Regions from separate parts of the Arthrobacter paludis genome, predicted to be linked through region 1. Evidence: riboswitches for the same ligand, from Rfam matches in the RefSeq annotation. Region 1 holds a riboswitch; each other region holds the start of a gene.
What was found. A riboswitch is a leader RNA that binds a small molecule or an ion and turns the genes downstream of it on or off. The one in region 1 is predicted to bind thiamine pyrophosphate.
Positions count from the first base shown of each region.

Region 2: linked by a shared signal. The riboswitch ahead of AC1Q5D_RS00570 (ECF transporter S component) and the one ahead of thiM (hydroxyethylthiazole kinase) in region 1 are both predicted to bind thiamine pyrophosphate.
Region 3: linked by a shared signal. The riboswitch ahead of thiC (phosphomethylpyrimidine synthase ThiC) and the one ahead of thiM (hydroxyethylthiazole kinase) in region 1 are both predicted to bind thiamine pyrophosphate.

Region 1 covers NZ_JBXAEW010000019.1:30,407-35,990, reverse strand. Annotated here, with positions in the region: gene AC1Q5D_RS15075 (uracil-xanthine permease family protein) at 1-68, opposite strand, end outside; gene thiD (bifunctional hydroxymethylpyrimidine kinase/phosphomethylpyrimidine kinase) at 140-1,663, opposite strand; gene thiE (thiamine phosphate synthase) at 1,660-2,349, opposite strand; gene thiM (hydroxyethylthiazole kinase) at 2,346-3,161, opposite strand; TPP riboswitch at 3,153-3,250, opposite strand; gene AC1Q5D_RS15055 (NAD(P)H-dependent oxidoreductase) at 3,367-3,936, shown strand; gene pgm (phosphoglucomutase (alpha-D-glucose-1,6-bisphosphate-dependent)) at 4,050-5,584, opposite strand, start outside.
Region 2 covers NZ_JBXAEW010000001.1:104,939-110,522, forward strand. Annotated here, with positions in the region: gene AC1Q5D_RS00560 (energy-coupling factor transporter transmembrane component T family protein) at 36-830, opposite strand; gene AC1Q5D_RS00565 (ABC transporter ATP-binding protein) at 827-2,404, opposite strand; gene AC1Q5D_RS00570 (ECF transporter S component) at 2,401-3,021, opposite strand; TPP riboswitch at 3,072-3,195, opposite strand; gene AC1Q5D_RS00575 (DUF4235 domain-containing protein) at 3,266-3,535, shown strand; gene mnhG (monovalent cation/H(+) antiporter subunit G) at 3,532-4,044, opposite strand; gene AC1Q5D_RS00585 (MrpF/PhaF family protein) at 4,045-4,305, opposite strand; gene AC1Q5D_RS00590 (Na+/H+ antiporter subunit E) at 4,308-4,928, opposite strand; gene AC1Q5D_RS00595 (Na+/H+ antiporter subunit D) at 4,925-5,584, opposite strand, start outside.
Region 3 covers NZ_JBXAEW010000009.1:111,899-117,482, forward strand. Annotated here, with positions in the region: gene AC1Q5D_RS09385 (acyltransferase family protein) at 1-340, opposite strand, end outside; gene AC1Q5D_RS09390 (VOC family protein) at 490-1,128, shown strand; gene AC1Q5D_RS09395 (hypothetical protein) at 1,459-2,082, opposite strand; gene AC1Q5D_RS09400 (D-alanyl-D-alanine carboxypeptidase family protein) at 2,259-3,164, shown strand; TPP riboswitch at 3,211-3,320, shown strand; gene thiC (phosphomethylpyrimidine synthase ThiC) at 3,317-5,041, shown strand; gene AC1Q5D_RS09410 (PucR family transcriptional regulator) at 5,093-5,584, opposite strand, start outside.

The DNA of each region.
Region 1 (5,584 bases):
ACGGTTCCGGGGCGGATGGTCTTGCCGTCGCCGTGCAGGCGCCAGCCGATGCCGAGGGGGTTGCTCATGTGGGTGCCTTCGGGGAGGGGGCGGGTCCGGGGCGGCGCGGCCGTCCGGCCGGGCGCGGCCCCTCGGAATCCTACTCCGCGCCGGCGCCCGCGTGCTCCGCCGCCGCGAACGCCGCGCCCGCGCCTCCCGGGTCGCCGTCCGCCGCGGTCTGCGCGAAGAACAGGAGCTCGTGACGGCAGGACGCGTCGAAGGCCCGGCGCATCGCGGCCAGCCCCTCGGCCGGGGCGTCCAGGGCGGCGCCCTGCACGGCGTCGATCGCCGCCGCCGTGGCCGCATCGAACTCGGGCGACGAGTAGGCGGCCAGCCAGTCGGCGTAGGGGTGCCCGTCGCGGGCCGCGGCCGCCAGGCGGGCGCCCGTGTCCTGGTACAGCCAGTAGCAGGGCAGGATCGCCGCGACCAGCTCCGGGTAGCTCCGCGCGGAGGCAGCGAGGTGGTCCAGGTACGCCGCCGTCGTCGCCGTGGGCTGCGGCAGCGGGGCCGCGCCCAGCCGGGTGCGGTGCAGGGCGAGCTCCTCCTCGAGGCATGCGTGCGCGCCGGCGGCCCAGAGCCGCTGCTCGGCGGCGGTCGGCGCCAGGTCGGAGGCCCGGGAGAGGACCCGGGCGTAGCCGCGCAGGTAGACGGCGTCCTGCGCGAGGTAGTGGGCGAAGTCCTCCGCCGGCAGGGTCCCGTCCCTGAGCCCGCGGATGAACGCGAGGCCGTCGATGCGCTCCCGCAGGCCCGCCGTCTCCTCCCACCAGGTGGACAGCAGGGCGGCCGGGTCCGGGACGCGGCGCCCCTCCCACAGCCGGGACAGGTGGTGGACGGGGCCGTGGCCGCCGCCGGTCCCGACCTCGAGGGCGTCGGCGGCGGCCAGCGCGCCGGTGAGCCACTCCTTGGCGAGGCGGAGCGCGGCGGGCCACGAGCCGGTGCGCGCGTGCAGGGTCGCGAGGGCGGAGGAGAGCGAGCAGCCGGTGCCGTGCGTGTTGGGGGTGTCGACGCGGTCGGCGGCCAGTTCCAGCAGCGTCCCGGCGGGGCCCACGAGGGCGTCCCGGGCCGTGGCGCCGGGCAGGTGCCCGCCCTTGGCGACGACGAGCACCCCGTGCGCCGCGGCCACGGACCGGGCCTGGGCGAGCGCCTCCTCCCACGTGGCCGCCGGCTCGGCGCCGGCGAGCACGGCCAGCTCGGGCACGTTCGGGGTCACCGCGTCGGCCAGCGGCAGGAGCGCGACGACGGCGCGCTCGGCGTCCGCGGCGAGGAGACGGTCGCCGCTGGTCGCGACGAGGACGGGGTCCAGCACGACGGCGGGGCGCGGCTGCGGCAGCCCGCGCAGCCACGCGCCGACCGCGTCGGCCACCTCCTCCGTCGCCAGCATCCCGATCTTCACGGCGTCGATCCGGACGTCCGCGGCCAGGGTCTCCAGCTGCTCGGTGAGGAACCCGGCCGGCGGGACGTGGACGCCGGCGACGTGGCGGGTGTTCTGGGCCGTCAGGGCGGTGACGGCGGCCATGCCGTAGCCGCCGCACGCGGCGATGGACTTCAGGTCGGCCTGGATCCCGGCGCCGCCCGAGGGGTCGGAGCCGGCGATGGACAGGACGTTGGGGACGCGCGCGCTCACGGGGCGGTCACCGGGGACGCGGCGGCAATCCATTCGGCGCGCAGCGCGCTGGCGGCCGCGGCGGGGTCCTCGGCGGCGCACACCGCCCGCACGACCGCGAGGCCCGCGGCGCCCGCGGCCGCGACGTCGGCGGCGTCGCCGGCGCCGAGGCCGCCGATGGCGACGCACGGCAGCGGGGCGGCGGCCACGAACCGGGCCAGCCCGTCGAACCCGAGCGGCTCCGGGTGGTCCTTCTTCGTCGGGGTGGGCCGGACGGCGCCGCTGCCCAGGTAGGACACGGTGTCCGCCGGGAGGGCGGCCAGGGCCTCGAGCTGGGGCAGCTTGCTGGAGCTGAGGCCCAGGATGGCGTCCGGGCCGACCAGGGCGCGCACGGCGTCCGCGGGCAGGTCCGTCTGGCCGATGTGGACGCCGTCGACGGCGGCGCCCGCGGCCCGGGCCGCGAGGTAGACGTCGACCCGGTCGTTCACCAGCAGGGCGGCCCGGCCGGCGATCCGGCGGGCCGATTCCATGGTGGCCGCCAGGAAGTCCCGGGCGGACAGGTCCTTGCAGCGCAGCTGGACCATGGTGGCGCCGCCGTCGACCGCCGCCACGGCGACGTCGGCCAGGGGCCGCCCGGCCGTGCTGTTGGAGTCGACCACGACGTAGGTGCCGAGGTCGAACCGGGTGTGGGTGAAGTGCTGCGTCATGCCAGGTCCGCCTTGTCGGTGAGGTCCTCCGGGGTGGTGGAGGCGAGGGTGTCGAGGAGCGCGACGGCGAAGCTGCCGGGGCCGTCCGCGGTCGCCGCGGCCGCCTCGGCGGCCACGGAGTAGAAGGAGTGCGCGGCGACGGTGCCCGCGAACGGATCGCCGGCGGCCGCCGTGAACGCGGCCACGAGGGCCCCGAGGGCGCACCCGCCACCCGTGACGCGCGTGAGGAGTTCGGTCCCGCCGCCGACGCGCGCGGCGCGCGTGCCGTCGGTGACGAGGTCCGTGGGTCCGGAGACGGCGACGACGGCGCCCGTGGTCCGGGCGAGGCCGGCGGCGGCGTCGGCCGCGGCGTCCACCGCGTCCGTCGCGTCCACACCCCGGCCTCCCGCGCCCGCGCCGGAGAGGGCCAGGATCTCGGAGGCGTTGCCGCGCACGACGGCGGGGCCGCAGCCGAGCAGCTCGCGGGCGAACCGGGTGCGCAGTCCGACCGCGCCGGCCGCGACGGGATCCAGGACCCACGGCGTCCCGGCCGCGTGGGCCGCGCGGACGGCCTCGGACATCGCGGCGCGCTGGCCGTCGGCGGGGGTCCCCAGGTTCACGAGGACGGCCGAGGCGAGGCCGGCGAACTCGCCCGCCTCGCCCGCGACGTCCACCATCGCCGGCGCGGCCCCGGCCGCGAGCAGGACGTTCGCCGTGAAGTTCACGACGACGGAATTGGTCAGGCACTGGACCAGGGGGGTCGTGGCGCGCAGCCGCGCCAGGGCCTCCCCGGCCAGTGCGGGGGTCGGGTGTGGGGGCGCCAAGGAATCCATGCGCGACATCCCTCCGCTAGTGCTAGCTAGATCAGGTTCTCCGGGTCTCATCTCAGTCCCTGCGCGCAGGGACACCCCGTGTCGGTGCCCTCGAGCCTACCCGATGCGGCAAGTGGCGCAGATCACGGGCCGCGGCGGGAATCGTTCGGCGGCGCCTCCCGTTGGGATCATTGACACATCAACCCCGAACTTCCAGGAGACGCACTTGGCCACCACCGTCCTGACCCTCGTCGGTTCCCTCCGCGCCGGCTCCACCAATCGCCAGCTCGCCGAGGCCACGGCCGCCAACGCCCCCGAGGGCGTCGCCGTGACCGTCTACGAGGGCATCGAGAACCTGCCGTTCTATAACGAGGACATCGACGTCGAGGGCCAGGTTCCGGCCGCCGCCGCCGAGCTGCGCGCCGCCGCGGCCGAGGCCGACGCCCTGCTGCTGGTCTCCCCGGAGTACAACGGCACCATGCCGGCCGTGCTGAAGAACGCGATCGACTGGCTGTCCCGCCCCTTCGGCGCCGGCGCCGTCTCCGGCAAGCCGGCCGCGGTGATCGGCACGGCGTTCGGGCAGTACGGCGGCGTCTGGGCCCAGGACGAGGCCCGCAAGGCCGTCGGCATCGCCGGCGCGAAGGTCCTCGAGGACGTCAAGCTGTCCATCCCGGGCTCGCTCGTGCGCTTCGCCGAGACCCACCCGAAGGACGACTCCGAGGTCGTGGGCCAGGTCGCGGGCGTGCTCGCCGGCCTCGCGTCCGCGGCGCAGCCGGTCGGCGCCGAGCTGAACTAGCACGCGCCGCCTCCGGCGCGCTCAGCAGGAAGGGCCCTCCCGTTCGGGGGCCCTTCCCGCGTATCGGGGGCCGGCGTCCGCCGCGGCGGTCGTTTCGGCCCCCCGGTCGGGCCCTAGCCGCCGATCACCGTGTCCACGAGCCGCTTGGCCTCCTGCTGCACGAGGCCCAGGTGCTCCGGCCCGCGGAAGGACTCCGCGTAGATCTTGTAGACGTCCTCGGTCCCGGAGGGCCGGGCGGCGAACCACGCGCTGTCGGTGGTGACCTTCAGCCCGCCGATCGGGGCGCCGTTGCCGGGCGCCGCCGTGAGCTTGGCCGTGATCGGTTCCCCGGCGAGCTCCGTGGCGGTGACGTCCGTGGCCGAAAGCCGGCCGAGGGCGGCCTTCTGCTCCCGGGTCGCCGGCGCGTCGATGCGCGCGTAGGCCGGCGCTCCGAACTCGTCCGCCAGCTCGGCGTAGCGGCGGCTGGGGGAGCGGCCCGTGACGGCCTGGATCTCCGAGGCCAACAGCGCCAGCAGGATCCCGTCCTTGTCCGTCGTCCACGGGGTGCCGTCCCGGCGGACGAAGCTCGCGCCGGCGGACTCCTCGCCCCCGAACACGCCGGTCCCGTCGAGCAGGCCGGGGACGAACCACTTGAAGCCGACCGGGACCTCGACGAGGGTCCGGCCCAGCGACGCGGCCACCCGGTCGATCATCGACGAGCTCACCAGCGTCTTGCCGACGCCGGCCGCGGCCGGCCAGCCGTCGCGGTGGCGGTACAGGTAGTCGATCGCGACGGCGAGGTAGTGGTTCGGGTTCATCAGCCCGGCGTCCGGGGTGACAATCCCGTGGCGGTCGGCGTCCGCGTCGTTGCCGGTGGCGATGTCGAAAGCCTCGCGCTGGGCGACCAGCGAGGCCATGGCGGCGGGGGAGGAGCAGTCCATGCGGATCTTCCCGTCCCAATCCAGGGTCATGAAGGACCAGCGGGGGTCCACGCGCGGGTTCACGACCGTCAGGTCCAGCCGGTGCCGCTCCGCGATCGCCGCCCAGTAGTCGACCGAGGCCCCGCCCATCGGGTCCGCCCCGATGCGCACGCCGGCCGAGCGGATGGCGTCCAGGTCCAGGACGGAGGGCAGGTCGTCGACGTAGGCGGCCAGGAAGTCGTACGTCCCGGTCGTCTCGGCCGCGCGGGCCCTGTCCAGCGGTGCGCGGCGGACGCCGTCCAGATTCCGCTCGAGGAGCTCGTTGGCGCGCGCGGCGATCCACCCGGTCGCGTCGGAGTCCGCCGGTCCCCCGTGGGGCGGGTTGTACTTGAAGCCGCCGTCGGCGGGCGGGTTGTGGGACGGCGTCACGACGATGCCGTCCGCCCGGTCCGCGGCCCCGCCGCGGTTGTGCGCGAGGATCGCGTGGGAGAGCGCGGGCGTCGGGGTCCACGCGTTGCGCGCGTCGACGAGCACCCGCACGCCGTTGCCGGCCAGCACCTCCAGTGCGGTGTCGTGCGCCGGGTCGGACAGGGCGTGCGTGTCCTTGCCCAGGAACAGCGGGCCGGTGGTCCCCTGCCCGGCGCGGTACTCGACGATCGCCTGCGTGATGGCGGCGATGTGGCGCTCGTTGAAGGACCCTTCCAGCGACCGGCCGCGGTGGCCCGAGGTGCCGAACGCGACGCGCTGCG
Region 2 (5,584 bases), on a different contig from region 1:
GGCGGGCGGGCGGCCGGGAGCCGCCCGCCGCCGGGCTAGAGCCAGACCGCGTTCCACGTCCCCGCGGCCACGGCCGCCGCCACGGGCACGGCCGCGAGCGCCAGTCCCCCGGCGACGACGACGGCGTCGAGGCCGGAGAACCGCGACGGGCGCGCCCAGGTCCGTGGACCGCCGCCGAACCCCCGGGCCTCCATCGTCACGGCGAGGCGCGAGGCCAGCCGGATCGACTGCACCAGCAGCCCGAAGCTCTGCCCCAGCAGGGCGCGCAGCCGGTGCAGCGGGCCGCCCTGGGCGCCGACGCCGCGGGCACGACGGGCCAGGCCCAGGACGCGCCACTGCTCGGCCAGGAGCCCGACCAGGCGCAGCGCCGCGAGCGTGCCGAGCACGAAGCGGTGCGGCAGGCGGGCGCGCTGCGCGAGGGCGTCGGCCAGGTCGGTCGGGTCCGTGCACGCCATCATCAGCAGGGCCGGGCACGCGATCGCCAGCCCGCGGACCAGCATGGCCGCGCCGAGCCCGAGCGAGCCCTCGGTCATGGTCCACAGGCCGGTGTCCAGCAGGACCCGGCCCGAGTCCTGCCCCACCGCCGCCGTGCTGAATCCGCCGAGTGCCGCCGCGGCCACGAGCGGCCAGCCGCGGCGCCACAGCAGCGCGTACGTCACCCCGGCCAGCGGGACGAGGGCGAGGCAGGCCAGCAGCATGGCTCCGGCGGAGACCAGGTCGATGCTCAGCGCCACCGCGAACGTCGGGACGACGACGGCGAAGAGCTTGCTCAGGGGGTTGGCGCGGGCCAGGGGCGCGTGGTTGTCGCGCAGCGTCAGGATCTCCCTCACCGTGCCGACCCCGTTCCGGCTCCGGCCGGCACGCCGCCGGAGGGGCCCAGCGCCAGCTCCGTGCCGCCCAGCGCGGCGGCGAAGTCGCCGTCGTGGGTGACGGCGACGACGGCGGTGCCCGCGTCGAGCAGCTCCGTGAGCAGGGACGCCAGCTGGGCCCAGGTCAGGGCGTCCTGGCCGAACGTCGGCTCGTCCAGGACGAGCACGCGCGGATGGGCCGCGAGCACGGTCGCCACGGAGAGGCGCCGCTTCTCGCCGCCGGAGAGGGTGTACGGGTTCGCGTCGGCGAGGTGGGCCAGCCGGAGGCGCTCGAGCAGCTCGTCGACGCGCTCGAGGCCCCGGCCGAGCTGGCGGGGGCCGAAGCGCAGCTCGTCCAGGACGGTCCCGGCCACGAACTGGTGCTCCGGCTCCTGGAACACCGTGCCGATCCGCGGGATCAGCTGCTCGGCCCGCCAGCGGTGCGGGTGGGGCCCGACGGCGCGGGAGGCCCGCCCGCGGTCTCCGGGCACCGGCCGGCGCAGGGCGTCCGCCGCCTCGACGGTCCCGGCGAGGGGCTCCAGGAGGCCGGCCAGCGTCAGCGCGAACGTCGACTTGCCCGCCCCATTCGGGCCGGTGACGGCCAGCGCCCCGCCCGCGGGGACGTCCGCGGCCAGGCCGGCGGCCGCGGGAACGGCGGGCCGGCGGCGCGTACCGCGTCCGCGCGCCACGGCCAGGTCCCGGGCGGCCAGCAGCGCGGGCCCGGTCCCCGCGGTCGAGCGCGGGCGGACGGCGGGCGCGTGCCCGGGCACCCAGACCCCGGCCGCGGCCAGGGACGCCCCGTTCCGGCCGAGCACGGCCCCGGGCGGGCCGTCGGCCAGGACACCGCCCGGGTGTCCGGCCCCGCCGGGCGCGAGGACGACGACGCGGTCGACGGCGTCCTGCCACACGGCGACCCGGTGCTCCACGACCAGCAGCGTCGCCCCGGTCTCCTCGGCCGTGCGCACGACGGCGTCGCGGACCTCCAGCACGCCGGCGGGGTCGAGGTTGGCCGTCGGCTCGTCGAGCAGGATCAGCCCCGGGCGCATGGCCAGGATGCCGGCCAGGGCGAGCCGCTGCTTCTGCCCCCCGGACAGGGCCGACGACGGGTGGTCCAGGGGCAGGTGGCCGAGGCCGACGGCCGCCAGGGCGGCGCGGACGCGGTCCCAGATCCGGGCCGGCGGCACGGCGAGGTTCTCGGCCCCGAAGGCGACGTCGTCGCCCACGCGCCCGAGGACGACCTGGGTCTCCGGGTCCTGCTGCATGAGGCCCGCGCGGCCGCGTTCGGCGCGGGGGTGTCCCCCGTCGATCCGCAGGCTGCCGGTTTCCTCGGCCTCGCCGTCGTCCCCCAACACGCCCGCCAGGGCGTGCAGCAGCGTCGACTTCCCCGCCCCGGACGGGCCGATCAGCAACACCTTCTCCCCCGGTTCAATGCGCAGGTCCAGGCCCGCGACGGCGGGGTCCGGCCGGCCCGCGTGGCGCCAGCCCCATCCCTCGGCGGCGATCCCGGCGGGGCGGACGCGCCCGGCCGTCGCCGCGTGCGCGGCGCCCACGCTCAGAGGACGGGCTCGGAGGCGGCGCGGCGCGACGCGAACGCGGACAGCGCCCCGGTCCGCGACAGCCCGCGGGTCGCGATCCACGACAGCAGGCCGGCGATCACGGCGCCGGACAAGGACGTGCAGGCCATGTAGGCGAACTTGTCGCCGAGCCCGTACGCGATGTTCCAGCCCCACGGGGAGAAGCAGTCGTTCAGGCCCATGGCCAGGCCCGCCCCGGTGCCGGCCAGCAGGGCGACGGGCAGCGTGAAGCGGCGGTAGCGGAACGCGGCGATGACCAGCTCCGCGCCCAGGCCCTGCACGATGCCGGACACCAGGACGGTGGTCCCGTACGGCGAGCCCATGAGCAGCTCCCCGGTCGCGGCGACCGTCTCCACGAACAGGGCGGCGCCCGGCTTGCGGATCACCAGGCCGCCCAGGACTGCGGGCAGGACCCAGCCGCCGGACAGCAGCCCGGCCAGGGGGGCGTAGGCGGCGGTGAGGCCGACGGACAGCGGCGGGTAGACGCCGTTCGACCAGACCCAGAACAGGACGCCGCCGGCGACGGCGAGCAGGGCGCCGACGACGATGTCGACGACGCGCCACGAGCGGCGGGCGGGCGTTGCGGTGGTGGTGGCCATGGTTTCCTCCTTGTGCAAGGAGGGGGAGGCGGTGCGCGCACGGTGGCGGCCGCCCCGAGAACTCGACTCCCTATCGCCGGTACTAGCCGGATCAGGTTCGAGGGTCTGCGCCGGTGCGCACTCTCAGCGTTCCTGCGGGCCCTGCGGGTCCGCGACGCTCCCCTGTCGTTGGTTACGGTCCGCACATTCTACCCCAGCCGTTATGCTGGGCGGGACAGCGCCCCCGAGGGAAGAGGACCCTTTCGTGAACCCCGTCTTGAAGCTCATCGGATCGCTCGTCTCGATCGGCCTTGGCGTGGCCGCCGCGAAGTCCCTGGACTTCCTGTGGACCGGGATCACGGGGAAGAAGCCGCCCAAGGCGGCGGACCTGGACACGCTCGCGGAGGCGTCCGTGCGGCAGACGGTGGCCTTCGCGACGGTGTCGGCGATCGTCGGCGCCGTCGTGCGCGTGCTCGGCAACCGGGCAGCCCAGCGCGGCGTCGCCCGCTACATGGCCTCGATGGACGAGGTCTAGCTCCCCGCGTCTGGGCGGTGCGGGTCCGCGACCCGCCGCTTCGCCTGCTCCGTCCCGCCGTGTGCGGCCGCGGCGTCGGCGCCCGCCGGCGACTGGCCGTCGTGCGCGGCCCCGTCGTGGGCCACTGGCGGACCGTGCCCGTCGCCCCCGTCCTGGGCCCGGGCGACGACCTCGGCGAGGTCGTCCACGACGAGCGTCTCCGGCTTGAGGTGCTTGGTCCGGTAGCCGGCCCGCCCGACCATGTGCGCGCTGACCGGCGACGTCAGCAGCTGCAGCAGCCACACCACGAGCAGCGCGGGCACCGCGGCCAGGGAACGGTTCTGCAGGGCGACCGCGGCCAGGAGGAGCAGGAGCCCCAGCACCTGCGGTTTCGTCGCGGCGTGCATGCGCGAGAGCAGGTCGGGGAAGCGCAGGAGGCCGATGCCGGCGGCCGCGTTCATGAGCGCCCCGACGACCAGGCAGGCGGCGGCGGCGTCGTCGAGGAAGCTGTCGAGGGTCGTGGCGTCCATCTACTGCCTCCGGTCCGTGACGTAGCGGGAGACGGTGACCGAGCCGATGAACGCCGTGCCCGCGGCGACAATGACGAACGCCAGGTGGTTCAGGTGTCCCGAGACCGCCATGTCGACGCACAGGGCGGCGATGACGATCGCGAGGATCACGTCGACGGCCAGCACGCGCTCGAGGATCGACGGCCCCCGCCACACGCGCACGATGGCAAACAGCAGCGCGAGTGCCAGCAGGACGCCTGCGGTCCAGGCGGCGACGGTCATGATCACGGGGTTCCCTCCTTCGTCGGGGTCCGTTCGGCCCGCAATTCCGCGAGCTCCCGGGGGGTTCCCATGACCTCGATGAGCCGGGCCTCCGTGTCGCGGACGGTCTGGCGGAAGTGCTCGGCGTCCGCGGGCGTCTCCACGTTGAGGACGTGCAGGTAGAGCGTGGCGTGCGGCCGGTCCACCTCGACGACGAACGAGCCCGGGATGAGCGTGAGCACGTGGCCCAGCACGGTGGTCATCAGGTCCTCCCGGCTGCGCAGCTGCACCCCGACGACGGCGTTGCGCACGCGCGGGCCCTTGAACACGGCGACGCCCAGGACGACGAAGCTCGCGACCGCGACGTCCCACACGAACCGCAGGGCGAACACCACGGCCCGGGCCGGGTTGAACCGGCCGCCCAACTCCACGGGCGGCAGGCGGAACACGGACACGATTCCCAGGGAGAGCAGCAGGCCGAAGAGCAGGTTGCCGGCGGAGAAGTCCATCCACGCGGCCCCCCAGAGCAGGGTCATCCAGACGAGCAGCGGGAGTTCGACGACCAGGCGGGGGCGGCGGCGCCGGCGGTGCCCCTCGGCGCCGGTTGCCCCGGTGCCGATGCCGGAGGCGCGGGCGGGGCTCATGGCGTGCCTCCCCTCGCCGCGGTGCCGAGGACGGACTCGATGTACGGGGCGCGTTCGAGCATGGCGACCGCCGCCTGGTCGCTGAGTTGGAACAGCGGGCCCGCGAAGAACGTCAGGGCCACCCCGAGCACGACCAGGGCCCCGGTGGCCAGCACCATCGTGCGCGGGAGCACCGCCGTGTCGCCGCGGTCGCTGAAGCGGCTGGCCGGGAAGTTGGCGACGTGCTCGTACGTGGTGACGCGGCCGCCGTCGGACGCCGCGACCAGCAGCAGCGGGTCGGGGTCCTCCGCGTCCTCGGCCTTGCGCCAGAACGCGCGGTTCCAGACGCGGGCGACGGCGAGCAGCGTGAGCAGCGACGTGGCCAGCGACCCGGCCAGCAGCACCCAGGCCAGGGGCGTGCCGAGCTCGATGCCGCCCTGCAGCAGCCCGAGCTTGCCCAGGAAGCCGGAGAACGGCGGGATCCCGCCCAGGTTCATGGCCGGGACGAAGTACAGGACGGCCAGGACCGGGGACAGGCGGGCCAGGGCGCCCAGGCGGTCGACGTCCGACGTGCCCGCCCGGCGCTCGATGAGGCCGGTGACGAGGAACAGGGCGGTCTGCACGATGATGTGGTGGGCGACGTAGTACACGGTGGCCCCCAGCGCCGCCCGGTTGCC
Region 3 (5,584 bases), on a different contig from region 1:
TCATGGCGGCCGTGGCGAGCAGGACGACCGTGGCGGCGGGCAGGATGCGGCGGGCCCGGCGCGCGTAGAAGTCCGTGAGGCTGATCCGCCCCGTCCGGTCCAGCTCCTTGAGCAGCAGGCCCGTGATCAGGAACCCGGAGATCACGAAGAACACGTCGACCCCGACGAACCCGCCCGGGACGAACCCGAGGCCCGCGTGGTAGAGCAGCACGAGCCCGACCGCGACGGCGCGCAGGCCCTGCACGTCGGTGCGGAAGCCGGCGGGCGCGCCGGAGGGGCGCCGCGCGGCCGCGGGCGGCGCCGGGCGCGGGCGCGTCCGGTCGATGGTCAGGAGGGCCATGGGTCTCCGGCGGTGGGCAACGGGGGACGCGGCGATCGTACCCAGCGCGGGCGGGCCAGCAGGGGAGCCCCGCCGTCGCCGACGCCGGACGAGGCATCCGGTCAGGAATCGAGAAGCACGGTCGTGGATCCGTCGATAGATTTGCGGGCATGGACACCACGACCATTTCCATTGATTCCGTGGCCCTCGAGGCCGCCGACGTCGCCGCCGCCGAAGCGTTCTACTCCGCGCTCGGCCTCTCCGACCGTGTGCGTGTCCGGTCCGCCGAGGCCTCCGGCAGCGGGTTCCGTGGCTACACGCTCTCGCTGGTGGTCGCCCACCCCGGGCCCGTGCGCGCGTACTTCGACGCCGCACTCGCGGCCGGGGCGACGGCCCTCAAGCCGCCCAAGGCGAGCCTCTGGGGCTTCGGCGCCTCCGTTCAGGCGCCGGACGGGGCGGTTTGGACGATCGCGTCGTCCGCGAAGAAGGAGCCGGCCGGCGCCGGACCGGCGCCCCTGGCGTACGAGGATCTGGTGCTGCTCCTCGGCGTCGAGGACGTGAAGGCGAGCAAGCGGTTCTACGCCGAGCGCGGCTTCGCCGTGGCGAAGAGCTTCGGCGGGAAGTACGCGGAGTTCGAGACGGCGGGGCCGGGCCTCAAGCTCGCCCTGAATCCGCGCCGCCTCGCTGCGAAGAACGCCGGGGTCGACCCGGAGGGGAGCGGGCCGCACCGGATCACCGTGCACGGCACCGCTGGCGCGTTCACGGACCCGGACGGTTTCGTGTGGGAGGACGCGCCCGCCGGACGCTGAGGCCGCCGTGCACACGCGCGCGCCGCCGGTCGATTCCCGGCACGGTGCCCCCCGGTGGCCTGGCGCGCGCACCTGGCTCAGGATCGTTGGTACTTATCTCCTTTTTGGGGAAATCGTTCTTAGGTATCCGGGCCCTGGGCCCCGATTCGCCTGTTGAGCTACGAACGGTTCCTTGATTCCCGCAATAACTGCCATCGATTCCGGGAAGACGGAAACAACGACGAACGATTGCATCGGCGGCGGGGGTGTGCGGCTGCCGGCCCGGTGTGGCCACGGTGCGGCCGTGCCCGGCGGCGGGAGGAGGGACCCCCGCGGCCGCAGACGTCCCGCCTACGCGAACGCGGTGACCAGCCAGCCGCCGTCGGCGTCGTGCGCGGGGGAGAGCTCGATGGTCTCGGCCGTCCCGTCGGAGAAGTGGATCGTGAACTGCCGGGTGTCGGCGCTGCCGCCGTCCCCGGCCTCGACGCGCTCGACCTCGCGGTCCACCAGGTACTGCTCGTTGGTGCCGGAGAACCCGGAGAGGAACTCCTCGCTCGCGTGCGGGGCCATCGCCTTGAGCCAGGCCTCCTTGCCGACCTCGGCGTTCGCGTAGGCCTCGGCGAACGCCGCGGCCACCGGCTCGGGCTCGCCGACCTTGGGCGTGCGGGACGCGGACGGGGCCTTGGGCGACGACGGCGCGGCCGACGACGCCGGGGCCGTCGCCGCCGGGGACTCCTCGGGCGGCACGGACTCCAGGGAGGGGCTCTCGGCGCGGGCGGTGTCCGTCGGCACGGGCTCGATGCTGGCCGACGCGCTCGCCGATGCCGACGGGGCGGCCGGGGCCGAGGATGCGGCCAACTCGGAGGCCGCCGGGTCCTCCGCGGCGCCGCCGCACGCCGACAGGCCGATCATCGCGGCGATCGCCACGCCGGTGGCTGCTGCGACCCGCCGGTGCGACTGGTTGTTTGCCCCCACGAAGGTGCCTTCCTCCCGGGCCCGGCACGCCGGGCCGCCGAATCCCGCCCGGCGTCCGGACGGTTTTGTGTCAAGGACAAGAGTACGGCCACGGACGCGCACGACATGCGCACGGTCATGCAAGGACATCCGCAGGGCCGGTTCCCATGTGGGACCGGATAAGGGACGATGGACGCATGCGCTTCCCCCGCCCCACGCCCGCGCGCAGGCGCCCGGCGACCCTCCTGGCCGCCGCCGCCCTGGGCCTCGCCCTCACCGCCGGCACGCTTCCGGCCGCGGCGGCGCCGCCGTCGTCCACCGCGTCCGGCCTCCAGGCCGCCGCCGTCGTCCCCGCCACGACCACCACCACGGCCGCGGCCGTGGAGCGGGACCCCAGCCAGCCCGGCGTGCTCGTGAACCGCCAGCACCCGCTGGTCCCGGTGCGGTTCGCGCCGGCGCTGCGCACCGCGCAGGGCAGCCACCAGCTCCAGCCCCAGGCCGCGTACGCGTTCCGGCTCATGGCCGCGGCCGCGCAGCGGGACGGGGTGGGGCTGCGGATCACGTCGTCGTACCGCTCGTACACGTACCAGCAGAACCTCTACACGAGCTACGTCGAGCGCTGGGGCCACGTCTACACCAACACCGTCTCCGCGCAGCCGGGGACCTCCGAGCACCAGACCGGGCTGGCAATCGACGTGGCCACCCCGGCCGGGGTCGTGTCGTGGATGCGGTACAACGCCCACAACTACGGCTTCATCCTGCGCTACCCGGACGGGCAGGCCCCCGTCACCGGGTACCGGTACGAGCCGTGGCACTACCGGTACGTGGGCACCACGATCGCCAAGGCCATGAAGGCGCAGCGCACGCCCACGCTCGAGCACCACTACGGGGGCGCCGAGCCGACCCCGGCGACCCGCTACGCGACCGTCGACGCCACCGTGCGCGCGTGGCCGGGGACGCAGTACCGGCTGGTGACGATCGTGCCCCGGGGGCACCGGACGCTGGCCACCGGCAAGGTCGCCCGCGGCTGGCACCAAGTCCGCTACGGGACGATGGTCGGCTGGGTGCCCTGGACGGCGCTGTCGGGGAAGCCGCCGGCGTAGCCCGGCCGGCCATCCCGTGACGGGTGTCACGGGATGCTAGGGTCGATGGCGTCCACACGGGAGCCCCACTGCAGGGGCTGAGATCGGGCTGATGCAGCCTGCGACCGTCGAACCTGCCCGGGTCATGCCGGCGAAGGAAGAGGAACCCCATCATGAGCACATCCGCTCAGCACGCCATCGCGCACGCCCACGACCCGGAGCACGGCCTCCGCGTCCCCGTCACGGAGATCCGCCTGGGCGACAGCCCCGGCGGCGCGCCGAACCCCCCGCTGCGGGTCTACCGGACGGAGGGTCCGGGCAGCGACCCGACCGTCGGCCTGCCGCCCCTGCGGCGGGACTGGATCGAGGGCCGCGGCGACGTCGAGGAGTACCGGGGACGGGAGCGCAACCTGCTCGACGACGGCCGCTCGGCGCTCCGGCGCGGCCAGGCGTCCGAGGAATGGAAGGGCGAACGCCCGGTGCCGCTGCGCTCCCGCGCGGGCCGGACCGCGACCCAGATGCACTACGCGCGGGCCGGGGTCGTGACCGAGGAGATGCGCTTCGCGGCGCTGCGGGAGAACTGCGACCCCGAGCTGGTCCGCTCCGAGGTCGCCGCCGGCCGGGCCATCATCCCGGTGAACGTCAACCACCCGGAGTCCGAGCCGATGGTCATCGGCAAGGCGTTCCTCGTCAAGATCAACGCCAACATCGGCAACTCCGCGGTCACCAGCTCCATCGCCGAGGAGGTGGACAAGATGCAGTGGGCCACGCGGTGGGGCGCCGACACCGTCATGGACCTGTCGACGGGCGACGACATCCACACCACCCGCGAGTGGATCATCCGCAACTCCCCGGTGCCGATCGGGACCGTGCCCATCTACCAGGCCCTCGAGAAGGTCAACGGCGAGGCCAACGCGCTGACCTGGGAGATCTTCCGCGACACGGTGATCGAGCAGTGCGAACAGGGCGTGGACTACATGACCATCCACGCCGGGGTGCTCCTGCGCTACGTGCCGCTCACGGCGGACCGGGTCACGGGCATCGTCTCCCGGGGCGGCTCGATCATGGCCGGGTGGTGCCTGGCGCACCACCGGGAGAACTTCCTCTACACGCACTTCGACGAGCTGTGCGAGATCTTCGCCCGCTACGACGTCGCGTTCTCCCTCGGCGACGGGCTGCGGCCCGGCTCGATCGCGGACGCCAACGACGCCGCCCAGTTCGCGGAACTGGACACGCTCGCCGAGCTCACCGAGCGGGCCTGGGCCCACGACGTCCAGGTCATGGTGGAGGGGCCCGGCCACATCCCCCTGCACCTGGTCCGGGAGAACGTCGAGCGGCAGCAGGAGCTGTGCAAGGGGGCGCCCTTCTACACGCTCGGCCCCCTCGTCACCGACGTCGCCCCGGGCTACGACCACATCACGTCCGCGATCGGCGCCACGGAGATCGCCCGGTACGGCACCGCCATGCTCTGCTACGTCACGCCGAAGGAGCACCTCGGCCTGCCGAACAAGGACGACGTGAAGACCGGCGTCATCACGTACAAGATCGCCGCGCACGCCGCCGACGTCGCCAAGGGGCACCCGGGCGCGACGGCCCGGGATGACGCCCTGTCCAAGGCGCGCTTCGAGTTCCGCTGGCGCGACCAGTTCGCGCTGTCGCTGGACCCGGAGACGGCCGAGGCGTTCCACGACGAGACGCTGCCCGCCGAACCCGCCAAGACCGCGCACTTCTGCTCGATGTGCGGCCCGAAGTTCTGCTCGATGCGCATCTCCCAGGACATCCGGGACCAGTTCGGCGGGGCCGCGGAGCAGGAGGCGATCGCCGGCATGCGGGACAAGGCCGCCGAGTTCCGGGCGGCCGGCGGCAAGGTCTACCTGCCCGCGCCGACGGTCGTCTGACCGAACCGGACGGGGCCTGCGGCCGGCGCGCCCCGCGCCGGCCGCGGGCCGCTACGCGCGCCCGGCCCGCAGCGCGAGCTCCAGCTCGAACCGCGCCTGCGGGTCCTCCAGCGCGTCCCCGAACAGCTCGCGCAGCTGGGTGAGCCGGTAGCCGACCGTCTGCGCGTGGATGCCCAGCTCCTGCGCGACCGGCGCCCGCTGCCCCCAGTGCCGCAGCCACGAGAGCAGCGTCTCCGCGAGCCGCTCGCGCTGGGCCGGCCGCAGGTCCTCCAGCGGGGCCAGCCGGCGCGCGGCCAGCTCGGCCACCGCCGTCGGCTCCGCCCCCAGCACCAGGGCCGCCAGGTGGTCCGACGCCCACAACGGCGACTCGTCCGGCCCGTCCCCGGGCGGCGTGAGCGACGCGGCCAGGACGGCCAACCGCAGCGAGTCCGCGGTCCGCTCCCAGCCGACCCCGGGGCCGACCACCGCGCGCCGCCCCTCCAGGGCGCGGGCGAGCTCGGCCCGCGCCGTCACGGGGGAGAGCACGGGGACGACGGCGACGGC